4 regions of the Elizabethkingia bruuniana genome follow, and region 2 is predicted to be linked to each of the others. Evidence: riboswitches for the same ligand, from Rfam matches in the RefSeq annotation. Region 2 holds a riboswitch; each other region holds the start of a gene.
What was found. A riboswitch is a leader RNA that binds a small molecule or an ion and turns the genes downstream of it on or off. The one in region 2 is predicted to bind cobalamin.

Region 1: linked by a shared signal. The riboswitch ahead of AYC65_RS12595 (TonB-dependent receptor) and the one ahead of prpB (methylisocitrate lyase) in region 2 are both predicted to bind cobalamin.
Region 3: linked by a shared signal. The riboswitch ahead of metE (5-methyltetrahydropteroyltriglutamate--homocysteine S-methyltransferase) and the one ahead of prpB (methylisocitrate lyase) in region 2 are both predicted to bind cobalamin.
Region 4: linked by a shared signal. The riboswitch ahead of AYC65_RS07390 (TonB-dependent receptor plug domain-containing protein) and the one ahead of prpB (methylisocitrate lyase) in region 2 are both predicted to bind cobalamin.

What each region holds. Positions count from the first base shown of each region.
Region 1 covers NZ_CP014337.1:2,714,093-2,719,015, reverse strand. Annotated here, with positions in the region: gene AYC65_RS12595 (TonB-dependent receptor) at 1-1,944, opposite strand, end outside; cobalamin riboswitch at 2,061-2,244, opposite strand; gene AYC65_RS12590 (helix-turn-helix domain-containing protein) at 2,538-3,323, opposite strand; gene AYC65_RS12585 (CynX/NimT family MFS transporter) at 3,398-4,600, shown strand; gene AYC65_RS12580 (serine hydrolase domain-containing protein) at 4,627-4,923, opposite strand, start outside.
Region 2 covers NZ_CP014337.1:446,205-451,127, forward strand. Annotated here, with positions in the region: gene AYC65_RS02090 (M28 family metallopeptidase) at 1-527, shown strand, start outside; gene AYC65_RS02095 (hypothetical protein) at 755-1,006, shown strand; cobalamin riboswitch at 1,937-2,132, shown strand; gene prpB (methylisocitrate lyase) at 2,454-3,359, shown strand; gene prpC (bifunctional 2-methylcitrate synthase/citrate synthase) at 3,349-4,500, shown strand; gene AYC65_RS02110 (bifunctional 2-methylcitrate dehydratase/aconitate hydratase) at 4,550-4,923, shown strand, end outside.
Region 3 covers NZ_CP014337.1:2,613,601-2,618,523, reverse strand. Annotated here, with positions in the region: gene pruA (L-glutamate gamma-semialdehyde dehydrogenase) at 1-1,024, shown strand, start outside; gene AYC65_RS12135 (Lrp/AsnC family transcriptional regulator) at 2,020-2,499, opposite strand; cobalamin riboswitch at 2,642-2,819, shown strand; gene metE (5-methyltetrahydropteroyltriglutamate--homocysteine S-methyltransferase) at 2,969-4,923, shown strand, end outside.
Region 4 covers NZ_CP014337.1:1,582,850-1,587,772, reverse strand. Annotated here, with positions in the region: gene AYC65_RS07390 (TonB-dependent receptor plug domain-containing protein) at 1-1,863, opposite strand, end outside; cobalamin riboswitch at 1,966-2,139, opposite strand; gene cdd (cytidine deaminase) at 2,147-2,632, opposite strand; gene AYC65_RS07380 (SusC/RagA family TonB-linked outer membrane protein) at 2,964-4,923, shown strand, end outside.

The DNA of each region.
Region 1 (4,923 bases), 2.2 Mb from region 2:
TTGATTGAAAAGATTATTGACTTCGAAAGATGCTTTCAACTGATGTTTATTCAGTTTAAAAGTTTTTTGCACAGACAGATCATGAGTATACCACGGAAGCAAATAATTGTACTGAATGTTATTCTGGCTGGAATCATAGCGCTCGCCTACATATACAAAACTGTAGTTCAAGCCCCATGATTTGTATTCTGTCATCAGAGCAAAGCTGCCACTGTTCCATGGAGTATAAGGAATCTGATGGCCGTAGTAACTTTTTTTAGGATCTGTAAAATCTCTTGCTCTTTGGTAGGTATAAGTAAGGAGCGGGCGTATGCGCCATTGACCTAATTCCAATTCACTTTGAAGATTGACATCTGTTCCTATAATTTCTACTTTGCCCAGACTCAGATTCATCCAGATAAACATATTACCATTAAAGGTTGAAGTAATCTTATTGGTGACATTATTGTAGTAACCGTCAACATTAAGACTGATATTTTTTACGATTCCCCGTGAGAAATTTTTCCGGTAGGTAAAACCAAAATCATACTGGTGTGTAAATTCGGGTTTCAGGAGTGACATCCCTAATGTTTTGTAATACATTTCATTGAAAGTAGGAAGCCTGAAAACCTGCTTATAGAAAGCCTTTAAATAAAATTCATGTTGACTGAAGGGCTGGTAATTGATAAAAAGGGCAGGCGTCCATTTATTTTCATCTCCCGGTGCAGCATTTTGTAAAACTTTATTCTGGACAAAGGTTCCGAGTAAACTTCCCTGTGCTTTCAGTCTTCCCCAACGATAATTCATAGCTAAAGCAAGAAGGGTGGTATAACGTTTGGGATAACTGAAATTGTAAAGATTTGCTGCCATATTATTGTACTGAAAGTCTGCGGAAATAGCTGCATCCCAGTTATTGTTAATTTGGTAAAGGGTAGAGGAGGAGATGTAGAATTCCCGTTGTATATACTGATTGTCGATTTTTGGACGCTGAGGTGCAAGGGTATCTATATAACGATTGTAATCGTATGCAAATTTAGCTTTCAGCTGTGTTTGTACTTTTGGAAAGATTTTCTGCATCCAGCTTCCCTGAACAAAATAATTGGCATCTTTTAGTCTTTGGCCTTCGTCGCCGAATCGTCCGTTCACTATAGCGCCCGGTAACCCACGGTTAGATAAATAGGCATAGGCTCTCAGATCCCATTTTCCGTTTTTCAGATCTCCGTTAATGCTGGTTTCAAATCGCTTTGCCTTTACATCTGCATCATGTCGCTTTGCAATGGTATCATAGGCAATCTGACCATTTAGATATTTCCGGTAATATCTGAACTTATAAATTCCGTCAGTATCCAGATATTCTCCGCTAAAGGATGCAGAAACAGAATTAGAAAGCTTTTGCTCTAATCTGAAAGAAGGATTGAAAGTTTGTATAGAACCACTTTTCGTGCGGACTGTAAGATTGGTTGTCCTGCTTTCTCTGAATACGGGTTTTTTAGGCTGAAGATAAATGGTCCCCGAGCTTCCGAAATCTTTTGCAGGTTGGAAAATGTCACTTTTCTGACCATTGTATAATGTTATTTCTTCCAGATCATCCAGAGAAAACTTGCCAAGATCTACAATTCCGTTTTGTGCATTTCCGATGGGAATTCCATCATAGAAAACACCAACTTGCTGTGCTCCGAGACTTCGGATATCAACTGTCTTTAGTCCGCCGACACCACCATAATCTTTAATCTGAACACCGGAAAAATATCGAAGCGCATCGGCAACTGAATTATTATTTAGCTTTTCAATAATATCAGATGTTAACTTCTGAGGCGGGAGAACAGTACGTGTATTTTTTTTGAAAATGTCTACAGCCTCAACTTCTCTTATTCGTGTTGTATCTTTTTTCTGTGCAAAAGAAAACCCGGTTGCAAAAAGCAGAAGCAAGGGAATTAAACAGAAAGAGAATAGTCTTTTTAGCATTGGCTTTACATTTATTAAAATGTTTATGCCTTTGCTGCAAATATCAGTACATGACTAACCCAGAGAAAAGTCCGGGAGAGTTTATTCAGGTCGATATAGCTTTATTCCACGAAAGCATCAAACATATACTTCTGGCAGGTCTTCTGACTTACTTCTCTTTAGCGCCTTCCCATTACCGATAGTAACAGTGACGTATTGCCAAGATTTTTTATGAAGTTTACAGCAGCGGGTCTGTTCAGGATTTACACCTGATTCCCTTTTAAGCACTTTTTAAGGTGCACCAAAAACTGGTGGCAAATATAGGTATTTATAATGTAATGTAAATGATTGAGATATAAAGGAATAAAAAGAGAATGCCGACCACTTCTTCATCATACATAAAGGTAGCCGGCTTTCTCACCTGTATAACTTATTAGTCCAATAATTGTAAAATAGTCGGGGGAAGACTATTTACAATACAAATATAATATTTTATCACTACATAGTGAGTAATTTAATATGAGAATTTATAAACTATGAGCAATTGTTAACTAACTCACTACGAAATATAAAATCTGGAGTAATGCTTTGCTCTTTAAAAAGCTATCCAAAATCTAAACTAGTTTTTTCAGAAACTCACTGGGACGGTATTGCATAACAGAAAAGAAACTATTGGTATATGCCTGCAGGCTTTTATAACCTGTTTTAAAAGCTATTTCAGAAATGGTCCATTGCTGGTCACTCAATAATTCCAGACTTTTAATAATGCGGAGCATTTGTTGGTATTTACTTAGCGTTAATCCTGTTTCTTTTTTGAAAATCCGTTCCAGTGTACGCAAGGACAGAGCAGCAATTTCGCTAAGATCTTCCATACTCAAATCTTCTGTATAATGTTCGTGAAGATAATCAATGGCTTTACACAGTCTTTTATCTTCCGGCGGGCTGATGTGCAGTTGCAGTGATCGCGCAACAAATTGTGGGAGTTCATTGCTCAAAGCCTTTAGGAATAAAGTTTCGTGTGGATCCTCCTGTATCTTTTTTGACCACTTTTCAGCATATTTAATCATCTCTTTTAAAACCGGAGGTACTAGAAAAACACTTACTTCATTGTAAAAAGGAATATCTTTTTCCACATCGAAAAACATAATCATCAATTTTATCTTTTCCGAATGTGAGTTGGTTTTGTGAATATGCCCTGATGGTATCCATGCAGCATGGTTTTGTGGTAAAAGGTAAATCTTTCCTTCAACTGTCAGATATTGGAAGCCGCTTTCCACATATACCAACTGACCTTTATGATGCGAGTGCAATTCATCATCATGTATCCAGTTGTCTTCAAACCAAACAAAATAGGGTTTTTCTATATCATCTATATTGATAGGATTCTGGCTGCAGCTCATGTCGTTTTATATTAATATTATGGCAAATTTAAATAAAATTACGTAATTACTTTTGTACCCTAATCTTTATGACGATGAAATACGAAACAAGAAAAGAAGCCTCAGTTTTTTTATTACTGATTAATGTTTTAGTTGTTATACTGGTATCCAGTAACCTCAGATCTCCTATAACGGCTGTTGGTCCGGTATTGGATCAGATAGGGAGCACCCTGCATCTGGACCATTTTCAGAGCAGTCTGCTGACTTCTATCCCTTTATTTATGTTCGCCAGTTGTTCGGTATTGGTTAGTCGTTTTTCACATAAACTCAGCATTAACAGATTTTTACTTTATGCACTTATTATACTTAGTTTTGGCCTGTTTCTAAGGGTGTTTGGCTCTGTATGGACTCTATTTGCAGGCTCTGTTTTTATTGGTCTTGGGATTGCCATTGGTAATGTAATAACACCCGGGTATATCAAAAATAATTTTCCAAAACAGATTGGCCTTATGACCGGAATATTTGCTGTAGCAATGAATCTTACTGCTGCTCTGGCGTCCGGCTACAGTATCAGTATCGGGAAATGGACAGGATATGGCTGGCAGGGTTCTCTGGGGATATGGCTTGTTATTGCATTACTAGCTTTATTGGTTGTTGTACTAGAGCTCATTTTCAATAAAAGTACAGCACAGCAACAGAAAACAGATATGACCAAATCGGATTTTAATATGTTTAAATCGGCTCAGGCATGGAATATTAGTATATTTATGGGATTGCAGTCTTTGGTATATTATAGCCTTGTATCCTGGCTGCCTGCTGTTTTAGGTGACTACGGAATGACAGGTAATGCACCGGGTTGGGTATTGTTTGCCATTCAGATTGCGATGCTTCCTATTACATTTGTGGGGCCTATTATAGCTAATAAGATGAAAGATCAGAAAATTATGATATTTTTTGTCTGTGTACCTATGCTGGCAAGTGTACTTATGTTTGCATGGCTTAAGTCTGACTGGGTCTATTTTACAGCTGTATTATTGGGACTGTCAAACGGATTATCGTTCAGTCTTTCGATTCTGTTTTTCTCACTGCGTACAAAGTCCAGTGCCAATGCCATTAAAATATCCGGAATGGCACAATCTGTTGGTTATCTTATAGCAGCCTTCGGACCTCCGGTATTTGGTAAGTTACATGATTGGGGTTCTGGTTGGCAGAGTTCTTTTTATTTTTTGGCAGCTGCAGTTCTTCTGATGTTCTTTTTCGGATTCAGAGCAGCAGGCAGGAGATATGTAGAAGATTAAATATCTCAACTAAATAATAACCGTATTTATCTGTCGAATTTTTTTATTTCTAATTTTTGGGATAAGCCCTTTATATACCACGATGCAATAGCCCGTGAGAACTGAGGATATAATTCTCCGTCATTTGATAAGGTAATTATGGTTATTTTCTCTTTCGGGAATCTTAAAACATCTCCAAGTCCCGGACCACCGCTATGTCCTCCATAATATATATTTCCGTCGTTTTCCAAGGCCCAGCCTACTTTTGAGAATTCAGCGGTTTTATCTCCCAGTTTTTCGCTGCTGTATACCAGTTCATTTGCGAAATCCAATGGGAATAATCT
Region 2 (4,923 bases):
ACAAGGCTAAAAAAGCAGGACACGGACCAAAGCGTTCTATTTTATTCCTTCATGTAACCGGAGAAGAAAAAGGGCTTTTTGGATCAAGTTATTATTCAGATAATCCAATTTTCCCATTGGCAAATACTGTGGCAGATCTGAATATCGATATGATAGGAAGAGTGGACCCGTTACATAAAGATAATCCGAACTTTGTATATGTAGTAGGTTCAGAAATGTTAAGTTCTCAGTTGAAAGAAGCTGTAGAGAAAGCTAATAAAGCAACGCACAACTTATATCTGGATTATAAATACGATGATCCGAAAGATCCGGACAGAATCTATTATCGTTCAGACCACTATAACTTTGCAAAACACAATATTCCGATTGCCTTCTTCTTCGATGGTATTCACGAAGATTATCACAAGCCTACTGATACGCCGGATAAAATAGATTATCCGTTGTTGATGAAAAGAACTCAGTTAGTATTCGCTATAGCATGGGATCTGGCAAACAGACCAGACAGAATTGTTGTAGACAAAAAATAATGTTAATATAAAAACATCTGTTTTTATGAAGTTGCCGGAGAATTTATTTCTCCGGTTTTTTTATATAGATTTCCAAAGTTGGCAAAAAAGAAAAAATACGGATATATCTGATTTACAGCTCTGATATTATAAAAAAATTAAGAACGTTAATGTGGAAATGTTAGTAAGTAATAAGGTTTCATTTTATGTAAAATTCTTATTTTTAGGTAATTATAAAATATAGCCTTATGGAAATAGTGTTAGTAAATAATAACGTTTCCGGTATCGGAGATAATTTCAGTGATGCAAAGTTTTATTTCGAAAATATCCGAAAGGAACTTTATCAGAAACTATCCGATTACTATGGAAAAGTGAGTCTATGTTTGATGCCAAACTTCAAGTTTAGCGTCAATATTGAGAGATGTGACAATATTGAGGAGGTAAAGAAGATTATTCACGATATGCCGAAGAATCTTCAGGAATGGATTTTTAAAAAATAGAAATAGAATTGAATGACCAATTAAGGCTTCCGTAAGGAAGCTTTTTTAGTTTATATTCTGCTAAATCTGGTGGGAATATTTTGGATCAGAGTCAAAAATGGGAAACTGGACAGAAGGCTCAGCTAATACGAAGATGAAATCCTTTTGACTTTTTGATAAAAGTCTGTGATAAGTTTGACATAAAAATACTTTAGTTACTTGAGATTACAAATCTAAATTCATAAAGATGATCACTTAAGATGAATATTTTGCTTAATGTAAAGCCGTGTCATGCTGAGCCTGTCGAAGCATTTAAAAAATCTAAAGTGCCCTTAGCTGAACTATTGTGGATAAAAGCCTTTAGCTAAAGTGTTATAAATTAATCCGAAGTTTTGATTTTTCATATAAATGATTTTCAATTCTCCGATTAAGATAGCGTTCCTCCGGAACGCCCTGGTTATTCATAATTATAATCTATAGAGATAAAGTTCCTGACGGAGCTTCTCATTCATTATGATGAAACTCTATTTTCAGTATAAAATTTCATGATATGAGAAATCAGAAAGATTGAAAAGATACTCCGGAGGAGTCTAATCTGTGTAAAAAAAACAAATGTATGAGAAAGCAGGTATTCCGGAGGAATACTATCTGTGAACAGGGATATTATTTCTATCCCCGGATTTATATTTTATCCTTTAAAACCCGAATATTGGATTTCTGTGTCGATTTTAGGTGAATATACTGACTAAAAATCAGGCAGAAAATGATATTGTATCAGGGTAAAATAAATTATTTACTGCATAGATATAAAATATCAATAATGCCCTTACAGACGGTGATTCAGCTTTTAGCTTACTTTAAAATATCAATAATTTCCGGCTCCGGTCTGAAATATTTACAAATGATAGACAAAATTTTCTATATTTAGAACAGGAACAAATTCTTTTGTTTCTAATATCAACCGAAATTGGTTACACTTAGACGTGTATTAAAAGGGAATCGTGTGAAAATCACGAACTGTCGCGCAACTGTAAGTAACAATACATAAGGTTATTATCAACAATAAGTTCACTGTTCATTCAACAGAATGGGAAGAACGATGATAACTGTTACAAGTCAGGAGACCTGCCTCTTTTCGAATTGACGATGCTTTCGCGGTCTGAAGCTTATAGTCAGGTATGATACGTATTTTGTTTTTTGATAATAATAAAAAAGAAGCCTATTCTGGTATTACCCAACGTTATTATCATTTCACAGGAATGATATACACAGAGTCATCTTATCTTCTGTAGTATATCCCGTATTCTGATCCTCTTAGTATTCCTCCGTAAAAGTTTTAGAAAGCTTACAAAGAATGTGATTCTGGTTTTTAACCGGACTTTACTGACTTTGAAATTCTGATGCCCCAAAAGATAAAAAGCAAAAGGCTTGACAGATAGAAAAACATGAAATTAACAATAGTATTGAAATGAGTAAAAATGCGAGTTTAGGATCTCCCGGTTTACGGTTCCGGGAAGCTATGCAAAAAGAAAACCCTCTTCAGATCGTAGGAGCCATTAATGCTAACCATGCATTATTGGCCCAACAGGCGGGATTTAATGCAATATATCTTTCAGGAGGTGGTGTTGCAGCAGGCTCACTAGGGGTTCCGGATCTGGGTATTACGACATTGGATGACGTACTTACAGACATTCAGCGTATTACAAATGTATGCGATCTGCCTTTATTAGTAGATGTTGATACCGGTTTCGGCCCTTCCGCCTTTAATATTGCCCGTACAGTGAGTTCACTGATTAAAGCCGGGGCAGCTGCTTTACACATTGAAGACCAGGTTGGTGCGAAACGTTGTGGCCACCGTCCAGGAAAAGAACTGGTAAGTAAAGAGGAAATGTCGGACAGGCTGAAAGCAGCAACAGATGCCCGCACAGACGACAATTTTGTGATCGGTGCCCGTACAGATGCTTTCGCTAATGAAGGACTGGAAAAAACATTGGAACGCGCGGTAGCTTATAAAGAGGCGGGAGCCGACTTTATTTTTGCAGAAGCTGTTCCGGATCTTAGTGTTTATCAAAAATTCGTAGATGCTACAGGTATTCCTGTTTTGGCAAATATTACCGAATTCGGGATGATTAAAATGTATACTGTGGACGAGCTGAAAGCAGCTGGAGTGGGACTGGTATTATATCCATTGTCTGCCTTCCGTGCTGCGAACAAAGCGGCCCTCAATGTATATGAACATATCCGCAAAGATGGTACTCAAGCCAATGTACTGGATACAATGCAGACGAGAGAAGAACTGTACGCAAGTATTGGCTACTACGATTATGAACAAAAATTAGATAACCTGTTTAAAACAAACCAAGATGTCAAGTAACGAAGGAACCTTTAAACCTAAAAAAAGTGTGGCTCTTTCGGGAGTAACGGCAGGAAATACAGCGCTTTGCAGCGTTGGTAAAAGTGGAAATGATTTACACTACAGAGGCTATAATATTCTTGATCTGGCCGTGAAAGCCCAGTTTGAGGAAGTTGCCTACCTGCTTATATATGGCCAGCTGCCTACAGAGGCACAATTGAAAAATTATAAATCCAAACTAAAGTCACTGAGGGGACTGCCTAACTCTGTGAGAAATATTCTGAAAAGTATTCCGGCAGCTGCACACCCAATGGATGTTATGAGATCTATGGTGTCAGCTATTGGAAGTATACAGCCGGAGAAAGACGACCATAATGTAGCAGGAGCAAGAGATATAGCAGATAAATTATTAGCGTCCTTTAGTTCAGGATTGCTGTATTGGTATCATTACAGTCACAACGGGAAAGAAATAGAAGTGAATACTGATGATGATACAATTGGTGGTCATTTTCTGCATTTATTACATGGTAAGGAACCTTCTGAATCCTGGGTGAAAGCTATGCAGATTTCACTTAACCTGTATGCCGAACACGAATTCAATGCTTCTACTTTCACAAGCCGGGTTATTGCCGGAACAGGATCGGATTTTTATTCAGCAATTACAGGTGCAATTGGCGCATTAAGAGGCCCAAAACACGGCGGTGCCAATGAAGTTGCTTTTGAAATACAAAGCCGCTATAATTCTCCGGACGAAGCCGAAGCGGATATCCGCCAACGAATCGCCAATAAAGAAGTGATTATAGGTTTTGGACATCCGGTTTATACAATATCAGATCCAAGAAATGTAGTTATTAAAGAAGTTGCCAGAGAGCTATCTGAAGAATCAGGTGATATGCTGCTATTTAATATTGCAGAAAGACTAGAAACAGTAATGTGGGAAGAAAAGAAAATGTTCCCTAATCTGGATTGGTTCTCAGCAGTGTCTTATCATCAGATGGGCGTGCCAACACTTATGTTTACACCATTATTTGTTATTTCCAGAGTAACTGGCTGGAGTGCACATATCATCGAACAAAGACAGGATGGAAAAATCATCAGACCAAGTGCCAATTACATTGGGCCGGAGAATAAAGAATTTGTCCCTATTACAGACAGAAAATAGATTCCAAAATAACACCTAAATAATAAATAACATTCAACTTTAAATTACAATGAGCAATCATATATCTAACGAAAGACCGCAACCAGATCATGTTTTAACAGCTATTGCGGATTATGTACTGAATTACGAAATAAAGAATGATCTAGCCTGGAAAACTGCACACTATTGTCTATTGGATACAATAGGATGTGGTCTGGAGGCATTAACATATCCGGCATGTACCAAATTGCTGGGACCAATTGTAAAAGGAACCATTGTACCCAATGGTGCTAAAGTACCGGGAACACAATTTCAGCTGGATCCGGTTCAGGCAGCTTTTAATATAGGCGCTATTATTCGCTGGCTGGATTTCAACGATACCTGGCTGGCCGCTGAATGGGGACATCCTTCAGATAATCTGGGCGGAATTTTGGCAACAGCTGA
Region 3 (4,923 bases), 2.2 Mb from region 2:
TATGGCATTGATGGGTAACGTTGTGGTATGGAAGCCATCTGATAAGCAGGCTTACTCTGCACACGTTATTATGGAAGTATTCAAAGAAGCTGGTGTACCGGATGGTGTAATCAACATGATCTTCACTGATGGCAAAGAAACAGCTGAGAGAGTATTGGCTCACCCTGATTTTGCAGGTCTTCACTTCACAGGTTCTACAAAAGTATTCCAGGGAATGTGGAAAATGATTGGTGACAATATCCATAACTATAAATCTTACCCAAGAATCGTTGGTGAAACTGGTGGTAAAGACTTTGTAATGGCTCACCCGTCTGCTGATGTTGAAGCTTTGGCTACAGCGTTAGTACGTGGTGCTTACGAATATCAAGGACAGAAATGTTCTGCAGCTTCCAGAGCTTACATTCCTAAATCTATCTGGAAAGATGTGAAGAAGGTAATGGAAAAACAAATGAAGACTATCAAAGTAGGAACTACTGAAGATCCGTCTAACTTTGTAAATGCAGTAATCGACAGAAACTCTTTCGATAAGTGTAAAGGTTACATCGACAGAGCTGAGAAAGCTAAAGATGCTGAGGTAGTTATCGGTGGTAAGTGCGATGATAAGAAAGGTTACTTTGTACACCCAACTGTTATCGAAACAACAAACCCACACTACGAAAGTATCGAGCAAGAGATCTTCGGACCAATCTTAACAGTTTATGTATATGAAGACAAGAAATGGGCTGAAACACTTCAGTTAGTAGACAGTACTTCTCCATATGCATTAACAGGTTCTATCTTCTCTCAAGATCGTTATGCAATCAACGAAGCTTACAAAGCATTAGAAAATGCTTCCGGTAACTTCTATATCAACGATAAGCCAACAGGAGCAGTAGTAGGTCAGCAGCCTTTCGGTGGTAGCCGTGCTTCTGGTACTAACGATAAAGCAGGATCTAAAATGAACCTTCTTCGTTGGGTATCTGCAAGAAGTATTAAGGAGACTTTTGTTCCGGCAAAAGACTACAAATACCCTTATTTAGGTTAATATTCAACCAAATATATTATAAGAGCCCTGGATTTCCGGGGCTTTTTTGTTTTAATAAAAAGGTTATAAAGGTTATGGATGTTATGAAGTTATAACTGTTAGTTGCAAAAGCGTAAATGTGTTTAATCTGTTTGGGAATTATATTTAACACTAAGGCACAAATAACTTTTACTTTTTGAATGTTGGCTAAGGCACGAATTGCTTCGCAATATCTGATTCTTTATAGCCTTGGCAAGGATTTAAACCTTGCCAAGGCTGATAATTATCTTAATGCCTAAATGATGAAAATAATTTTACCTTCAGGTGAAATCTTTGCGTCCTAAAAGCAGTGATATACCAACAATACTTTTGCTCCCTTGTAGTTAAACAACTTCTCGATACACGTCACTTTGCTCCGCACTCGAAGTGATGGGATTACCTATTTTGAAAGTACATGTCGTCAGTTCGAGTGAAATTATTAGTAGTGAAGCAGAGAATGATTTTGTATCGAGATCTCTTTTTAAACTTTAAGGAATTAAGATAGTTTAGAATTAATCGCAAATTCGCCAAGGAATTTATTTTTAACACTAAGGCGCAAAACAGGTTTATGCATGTTATATTTTTAAGACACGAATTGCTTCACAATATTTTATTCTTTATGGCCTTGTCAAGGTTTTAAACCTTGACAAGGCTACTGATTATCTTAATATCTAAATGGTGAAAATAATTTTACCTCTAGATAAAACCTTGATATCCTAAAATCAGTGGTATGTTAATAATACTTTTGTGCCTTTGTGTTTATAAACTTTTCTAAACGCGAGGTTTTATTTCCTGTTATACTGTTTTAAAGGAGTGCAAAGTTGCTAACACCTAGCAATGACTGTTGAGAACTTAATTTTCTTAATTTCTAAATGGTAGAAATAGTTTTACCTTCACGTGAAGTCTTTGTGCCCTGAAAACTGTGATATACAAACATTACTTTTGTGCCTTTGTGGTTAAATAAACCAGGTTACAACTTATAATGCTCTACCTTCAAAAGGCTGTACGCCGTACGTATTCTTTACTTCAGCCATTACAAAAGTACTATGTGTATTTCCGATACTGGTAAGTGACCCCAGTTTGTTGAAAACAAAATCCTGATAATGCTTCATATCCCGTGCATGAACTTTTAGCAGAAAATCATAATCACCGGAGACATTATAACATTCCACCACTTCATCAATATTGTGAATATCATCGACAAAAGTATGGCCGATATTACGGTCATGCTGCTTTAACCGGATATTGCAAAAAACAATCAGTCCTTGATTCAGTTTCTCTGCGTCCAAAATGGCAATATACTTCTTGATATATCCTTCTTTCTCCATTCGTCTGATTCTTTCAAAAACCGGAGAAGGAGACAGGTTTACCTGTGCTGCCAATTCTTTTACGGTAAGTTTCGAGTCATTATGAAGGATTTTCAGCAGGCGTAAATCGGTATCATCCAGTTGAAGCATAGAATAATTTTTGGTTAAAGGTACAATATTTTACCATTGAAAGAATAATATTCTGGATAAATACTATTTGTAATTTATTATGCTGAATTTAACCTGTTATTATGGAATATAAATTGGCTAAACTAACTTTGTGAAAAATAAAAATAGATCTGTAGAAACTGGTTTTACTTAATAGTAAATGAAAAGGGAATCATGTGAAAATCATGAGCTGTCGCGCAACTGTGAATACCTTACAAAGTTTTATCCACGATCCACTGTGTATGCGGGAAGGAGGATAAAATGGTATAAGTCAGGAGACCTGCCAATTTCTGAACAGGCAACTACTCTCGCGATTTGGAGTTGTGGTCTTACAGTACTTTAGTTTGTGGATTATCCGCAGACAATGGACTTATACTACTGCTTACGGCCTATAGGCGTGTGAGAGTTGTCTGGCTGTAAATACAGGAGATAACTAATAAAATATAATAAAATGCAAACACACAACCTGGGTTACCCGCGTATCGGGAAAAAGCGAGAGCTGAAAAAAGCCTGTGAACAGTATTGGTCCGGAAAGATTATTCAGAAAGAATTACTGGATGTAAGCCGCAGAATTATCAATGAAAATCTGAAATTACAACAGGAAGCAGGTATAGACTTTATTCCGGTTAACGATTTTTCGTTTTACGATCATGTATTGGATATGACGCTTACCTTGGGAGCTATTCCGCAGCGTTACCACGATGTAATCCTGAATAAAGCAAACAACGAGCTGGATCTTTATTTTGCAATGGCACGTGGTTACCAGAAAGATGGCTTGGATATCACAGCTATGGAGATGACAAAATGGTTTGATACCAACTATCATTATATTGTGCCGGAGTTCAGTAAAGGACAGAGTTTTAAATTATTATCCAACAAGATTATCAATGAGTTTATAGGTGCCAGGCAGATAGGAATAAATGCTAAGCCTGTAATATTAGGACCGGTTTCTTATTTATTATTAGGGAAAGAAAAAGAAGAAGGTTTTGAAAAATTGGACCTCATTGATAATCTGTTGTCGGTATACCTGGAAATCCTGAAATCTTTACAATCTCATGGAGCAGAATATATACAAATCGATGAACCTTTCTTAGCGCTGGATCTTACAGATAAAGCAAAAGAAGCCTATACTGCTGTATATGCTAAAATTCAGAAAGAACTTCCGAACCTAAAAATTATCCTGACTACTTATTTTGAAGGCTTGGAAGACAATCTGCCTTTAGCATTATCCTTACCTGTAGATACATTGCATGTGGATTTGATAAGAAAGCCTGAGCAGTTAGAAAATATACTGGCGGCTATACCTGAGAATCTGAAACTTTCTCTGGGGGTTGTGGACGGAAGAAATATCTGGAAGAATGATTTTGAAAGTTCACTTCAACTAATCAGAAAGGCAAAAGAGCAACTAGGGGAGAAACGTATACTGATTGCACCGTCCAGTTCGTTGTTACACGTGCCATATGATTTGGATCTGGAAACAAAAGAAGAAAGCTTACCAGCGGAAATAAAACAATGGATGGCTTATGCCAAGCAGAAGATAAAAGAAGTAGCACTACTAAGAGATCTGTCTTCAGAAAATCCTTCTGCTGAAAGTCTAGTTGCTTTCGGGGAGAATAAAAAAGCTATAGAAAATAAAAGAATTTCGACGCTGATTCATGATGCGAAAGTGCAACAGCAAATGGATGCACTGGATGCTGTACCGGTATCCCGTCAGTCTGCGTTTACGCAACGTAAAGTACAACAGCAGGAAATATTAAAACTGCCTTTATTCCCTACTACAACTATTGGTTCTTTTCCACAGACAAAAGAAGTGAGAAGCTGGAGATCACAGTTTAAGAAGGGAGAAATATCTGCAGAACGTTATACTGATTTGCTGAAAGAAGAAACGAAAAATACCATCCAACGTCAGGAGAAAATCGGTATCGATGTATTGGTACATGGAGAATTCGAAAGAAATGACATGGTGGAGTATTTCGGGGAGCAGCTGAAAGGTTTTGCTTTCACAGAAAACGGATGGGTACAAAGCTATGGAAGCCGTTGTGTAAAGCCGCCGGTAATTTATGGTGATGTTTCGCGTCCGGAGCCTTTAACGGTATTCTGGTCTCAGTATGCACAGTCTTTAACTTCCAAATGGGTAAAAGGAATGCTTACAGGTCCGGTAACTATATTGCAATGGAGCTTTGTTAGAAACGACCAATCACGTAAAGATACTGCGAATCAGATTGCATTGGCTATTCGTGATGAGGTTTTGGATCTGGAAAAAGCAGGAATCAGAATTATTCAGATCGACGAGCCTGCAATAAGAGAAGGATTGCCACTGAGAAAGAAAGATGCAGCAGTATATCTGAAATGGGCTGTTTTGGCATTCCGTATTTCGGCTTCTTCTGTAAAAGATGATACACAGAT
Region 4 (4,923 bases), 1.1 Mb from region 2:
ATAACCGATTACATCTACATAATCTTTATTGAAAATATTACCGATGTTAAGATAAGCATCAATATTACGTACGATCTTCTGATTGATATTCAGGTTGAACAAATTAAAATCTGCTACTTTAACATTTTTGGTACTAAATGAGACAGAATCATAGTATGCATCATTTCTCTTACCTACAAACTGGTGAGAAACTGTAATTCTTGTTGATGCAAAAGGCTTCACCTCTACATAAGAGTTAACCCTTTGTTTTGGCTGGCGTAGCATTGTTGCTTCTTTATCTTTTTCTACAAAGCTATAGTTCCCTCCAAATTTAACCATATCAATGATCTGATAGTCGAATCCAATTTCAAATCCTTTTACTTTATTCTCGTCTATATTCTGGAAGCTTCCCGTATAATCAGGATTAGATACATAAGCGAAAGCATCTTTTTCTTTTCTCTGGAATAGGCTTACATTAAAGTTTAAACTTCTGTCTTTTTTACCAAAACTTAAATCAATTTCATGAGACTGGTTTCTTTCTGGTTTTAGATCAGGGTTTGGTAAAGTCCAAGGAAGTGATCCGTAATTTTGATATAGGGTAGGTGCAATAAATGCTGTAGCGAAGGAATAACCAATCTTAAAATAAGTATCGCTGAATTCTTTTATGTAATAAGGATTTACACTATAAACCCAGTGATTTCCAAATTTAGAGTTATCAGTCATTCTGGCGCCTGCATCCAAGTTAAAACCTTTATAGTTTGCATTAAAGTTGGCATAGGCATCAAAACTATGAAGCTTCGTATCACCACTTTTCAGTACTTCCTCCATGTTTTCTTTACCAAATGGAAGAGATTTTGAACTCATCTTCTGGTCTTCATACTGTACTCCAACTGTAAAGTTGAAATAATCATTTACTTTATAATTATTATAAAGTTCTGCAATAAAGTTTTTACCATTGTAAGAGAACTGATCCTGATAAGAAGAGCCTTTCATACTTTGTCCTAATCTGTCTACATCTGTATAACGGGTATTGAATACAATCTTACCATTGTTATATCTGTAATTAGCATTACCTCCTACATAGAACTGTTTATCATTTCCACGGTTTTGGCCATCAGCAAAAGCTCCTGTATCGTATAAATAAAGATTGTGATTCCAGCCACTATTGATGTTAACATCAAAATTATTCCCTGAGTAACCTACACCAGCAGAAAGATTTTGCTTTTCCCAACCATCTTTATCAAAAGTACTATCGCCTTTAGCAGAAGATAATCCTTGAGATTTTTCATTGAAGGCATTAACCTGATAATTAAATTTATCAATCTTTCCTCTTAATGCTGCATCCTGTGCATATGTATCATAAGAACCTGCTCTTGCAGTAAGAGCTCCTTCAATAGCTTTTTGTGATGCTTTCTTTGTTTTTACATTGATTACCGATACAGTAGCATTAGATCCATATAATACAGAAGAAGCGCCATTCAGGACCTCAATACTTTCAACACTTTCCAGAGCCAGTAAACGAAGATCTGCTGCAGTATAATCATTCCCTGTAACATCTCTTAACGGAACACCATCTAATAATATAACTACATTAGCACTTTTCCCGCCTCTAATCTTCATTAGTTTAGGTTCAGTAGCATTGTTGAAATTACCTGTAATCTGGAAACCGGCAACCTGGTCCAATACATCACTGAGGTTTTGTCCTTTATACTTTTCCAGGTCTTTAGCTGAAATAAGGGTGACATTTTTGCCCGTTTTATAAAGTTTTTGCGGGGTTTTAGAAGCAATAGTTACTTCTTCAATCTGACCACTTTTTTCTTCCTGAGCGTATAATCCGGAACCAACAATAAGGAGTGCTCCGATTACAAATAGTTTTTTATTCATGAATAAAATTTAGCTAATACTGTATCCGGAGAAATAAGAATAAACAACCCTGAGTATCTAGGGCAGATTATAATTCAAGCTTTTCCTCCGAAAGTTGTTAATTAATAATTATAGTTTCAGGCAGGTCTCCTGGCTTTCACATTTCTGTGCCTTCCCGTAATTACAGTGGCTTTGTACAGAAATACTTCAGTGATCTACAGTTGCGGGGACAGCTCTGGTGTTGCACCAGATTCCCTTTTCATCGGACAATGCCGAACCTGAAATTTTTGCAAATATAAGAAAGTTATAGATAGTTTTTGTCGAAGGAAAAAGGAAGTAAATCTTTTACACTGTAGCATTTAACAGTTTTTCCCTGTGTAGACGCAAAATAAATTTCAATAGGGGAGCTTTGTTTACTCTCATATTCTAATATAGATTGTCTGCATGAACCACATGGTGGAATTGGAATATTATTATCAGCTGCCTCATTTTTTGGGCCGCCAACTACAAATATTTTTTTAATTTCAAGTCCGGGATGGTTTGCTGCCAGCCAGTATATAGCAGTTCTTTCCGCACATAATCCTGAAGGATAAGCTGCATTTTCCTGATTATTACCAACAATAATTTCGCCGTTTTCAAGAAGGATTGCACATCCTACAAAAAACTCCGAGTAGGGAGCATAAGCTGTTTTACGGATTTCAGAAGCTGTTTCGAATAGCTTCTTTTCGATATCGTCTAATTCCGATATGTTTTTATAAACTTCAAAGTGAATGTTTAAATCTTGTTTCATTCGTTACAAATAAAGGGAGGTAAAATTACTCATAAATATCGAAATACAAACTATTATAATAAAGCCTGCATTTTTAATCAGCACATAGAAAGGAAATCAGGCATTTGCAAATCCAGAAAAAAGATAATTATAGTATTATTATGATTCTTTCGTCTCCGAAAATTAGATCAATTGATACTGTTTTAATGAAATTTAATATATAGAGAGTAGGATATTTTATATTTTATAAACCTTTGTTTTTGCACTATTTTCCAAATATAAAGTTAATGAAATGCTAAACAGGTGTTAATATTAACTTAAAATACGAGGGATACTTTTGCAAAAAAACTGAATGAAACGAGTATTATTATCTGCTTCAGTTGTATTATTACCTTTTCTGCCTTACGCACAGGAAGTTAGTAAAAAAGATACACTGAAACAGAAAGAGAAGAACATTGATGGAGTTGTAATTACCGCCTTGGGAATTGGTAAAAAAGCAAAGAAAATTGGTTATTCCACTCAGGAAATCAATACCAAACAATTCGAAACTGTAACCACACCAAGCGTAGGAAATCTTTTTGCAGGACAGGTTGCCGGGCTTAATGTCTCCAACCCTCCGGGAATGCAGCAAAAACCAACTTTTACATTGCGCGGAAACTCTAACGTTATTATTGTAATAGATGGCGTTATTGTAGACGACAAAACATTCCAGGCACTGGATCCTTCTAACATCGAGAACATTAACGTACTAAAAGGAGCTACGGCATCTGCATTATACGGCTCCAGAGGTAGATATGGTGCCATTCTGGTAACCACCAAAAGCGCTAAGAAAAGTGGATTTACAGTTGAATTTGGTCAGAACACTATGTTTACAGCTGGTTTTACAAACCTTCCAAAAACACAAACAGAATACGGAAACGGTTCTCACGGTAAATATGAGTTCTGGGATGGTGCCGATGGGGGTATCAATGACGGAGATATGATCTGGGGACCAAAATTTGTTCCCGGAAGAAAGCTTGCTCAGTGGAACAGCCCAATACTGGATAAACAAACTGGCCAGGTAATTCCGTGGTATGGTAATGTAACCAATACTCCGTATAATGATAAATCAAGATACGAAAGAGTACCTACAGACTGGACTTACCATGATAACCTGAATACATTTTTGACGCCTTCGTTTATTAATAATACAAACTTCGCAGTTAATTATAAACATAATAAAGACACTTACAGACTTTCCGGAAACTTCATGAATTTTGATGACAGAATTCCTGAGTCTTATCTTAGAAAATACGGAGCTAACTTCTCCAGTAATACATACATCACAGATAAGTTAAGTTTTAATACAAAATTGGCTTATAACAGAACAACTACACCAAGTATGCCTAACTATAACTATGACCCGAGCGGGCATATGTATACTATACTTATCTGGATGGGCGGTGACGTAGATGGTAGAGACCTGAAAAATAACCTTTGGGTAAAAGGAAGAGAGGGTTATCAACAAGCAAACTGGAACTACGCATGGTATAATAACCCTTGGTTTGGTGCTAAAAACTTTAAAAACAGTGTTGCTACTGATGTCTATAGCGCCCAGACAGGATTGACCTATGAAGCATCTGATGAATTCACAGTGAAAGGTAAAATTTCCTATGTAGAAAATGATACTAAAAACGAATTAAAGAGTCCATATTCTTATTTTAATTATGATGCTCCAAGAAATGGCCGTTACAGAGTAACAAATTCTAAAACTATAAACCTGAACTACGATGTCCTTGCTACCTATAACAAGGCTATTACAGACAATATTAACTTAACAGTTAATGCCGGAGGATCAGGATTCTACTATAAGTATAAAGATGACATAACATCTGTAGACGGATTAAAAGTTCCCGGAATATATTCTTTCGATAACTCGATAAAGCCTTTAACCCGTGACTATAATATCAACGAGAAATTAATTTATAGTGCTTATGGTACTGTGGATTTAGAGTTCTATAAAACTTTATTTGTGAATGTTTCAGGAAGAAATGACTGGTCTTCTACATTACCAAAAAGCAACAGATCTTATTTCTATCCGTCTGCATCCTTCAGTTTGCTGCTGAATAATATAATCCCAATGCCAAAAGCATTCGATATTGTAAAACTTTATGGTTCTTGGGCACAGATTGCATATGATTTTGATCCTTATGCTATTCGTAATTATTACCTTAACAATGGTGGTAATACCTTTAATGGAAATCCTTACTACACTTATCCATCAGTACTAAACAAAGAAGGAAACATAGGTCCTGAGAAAACAAGATCTTATG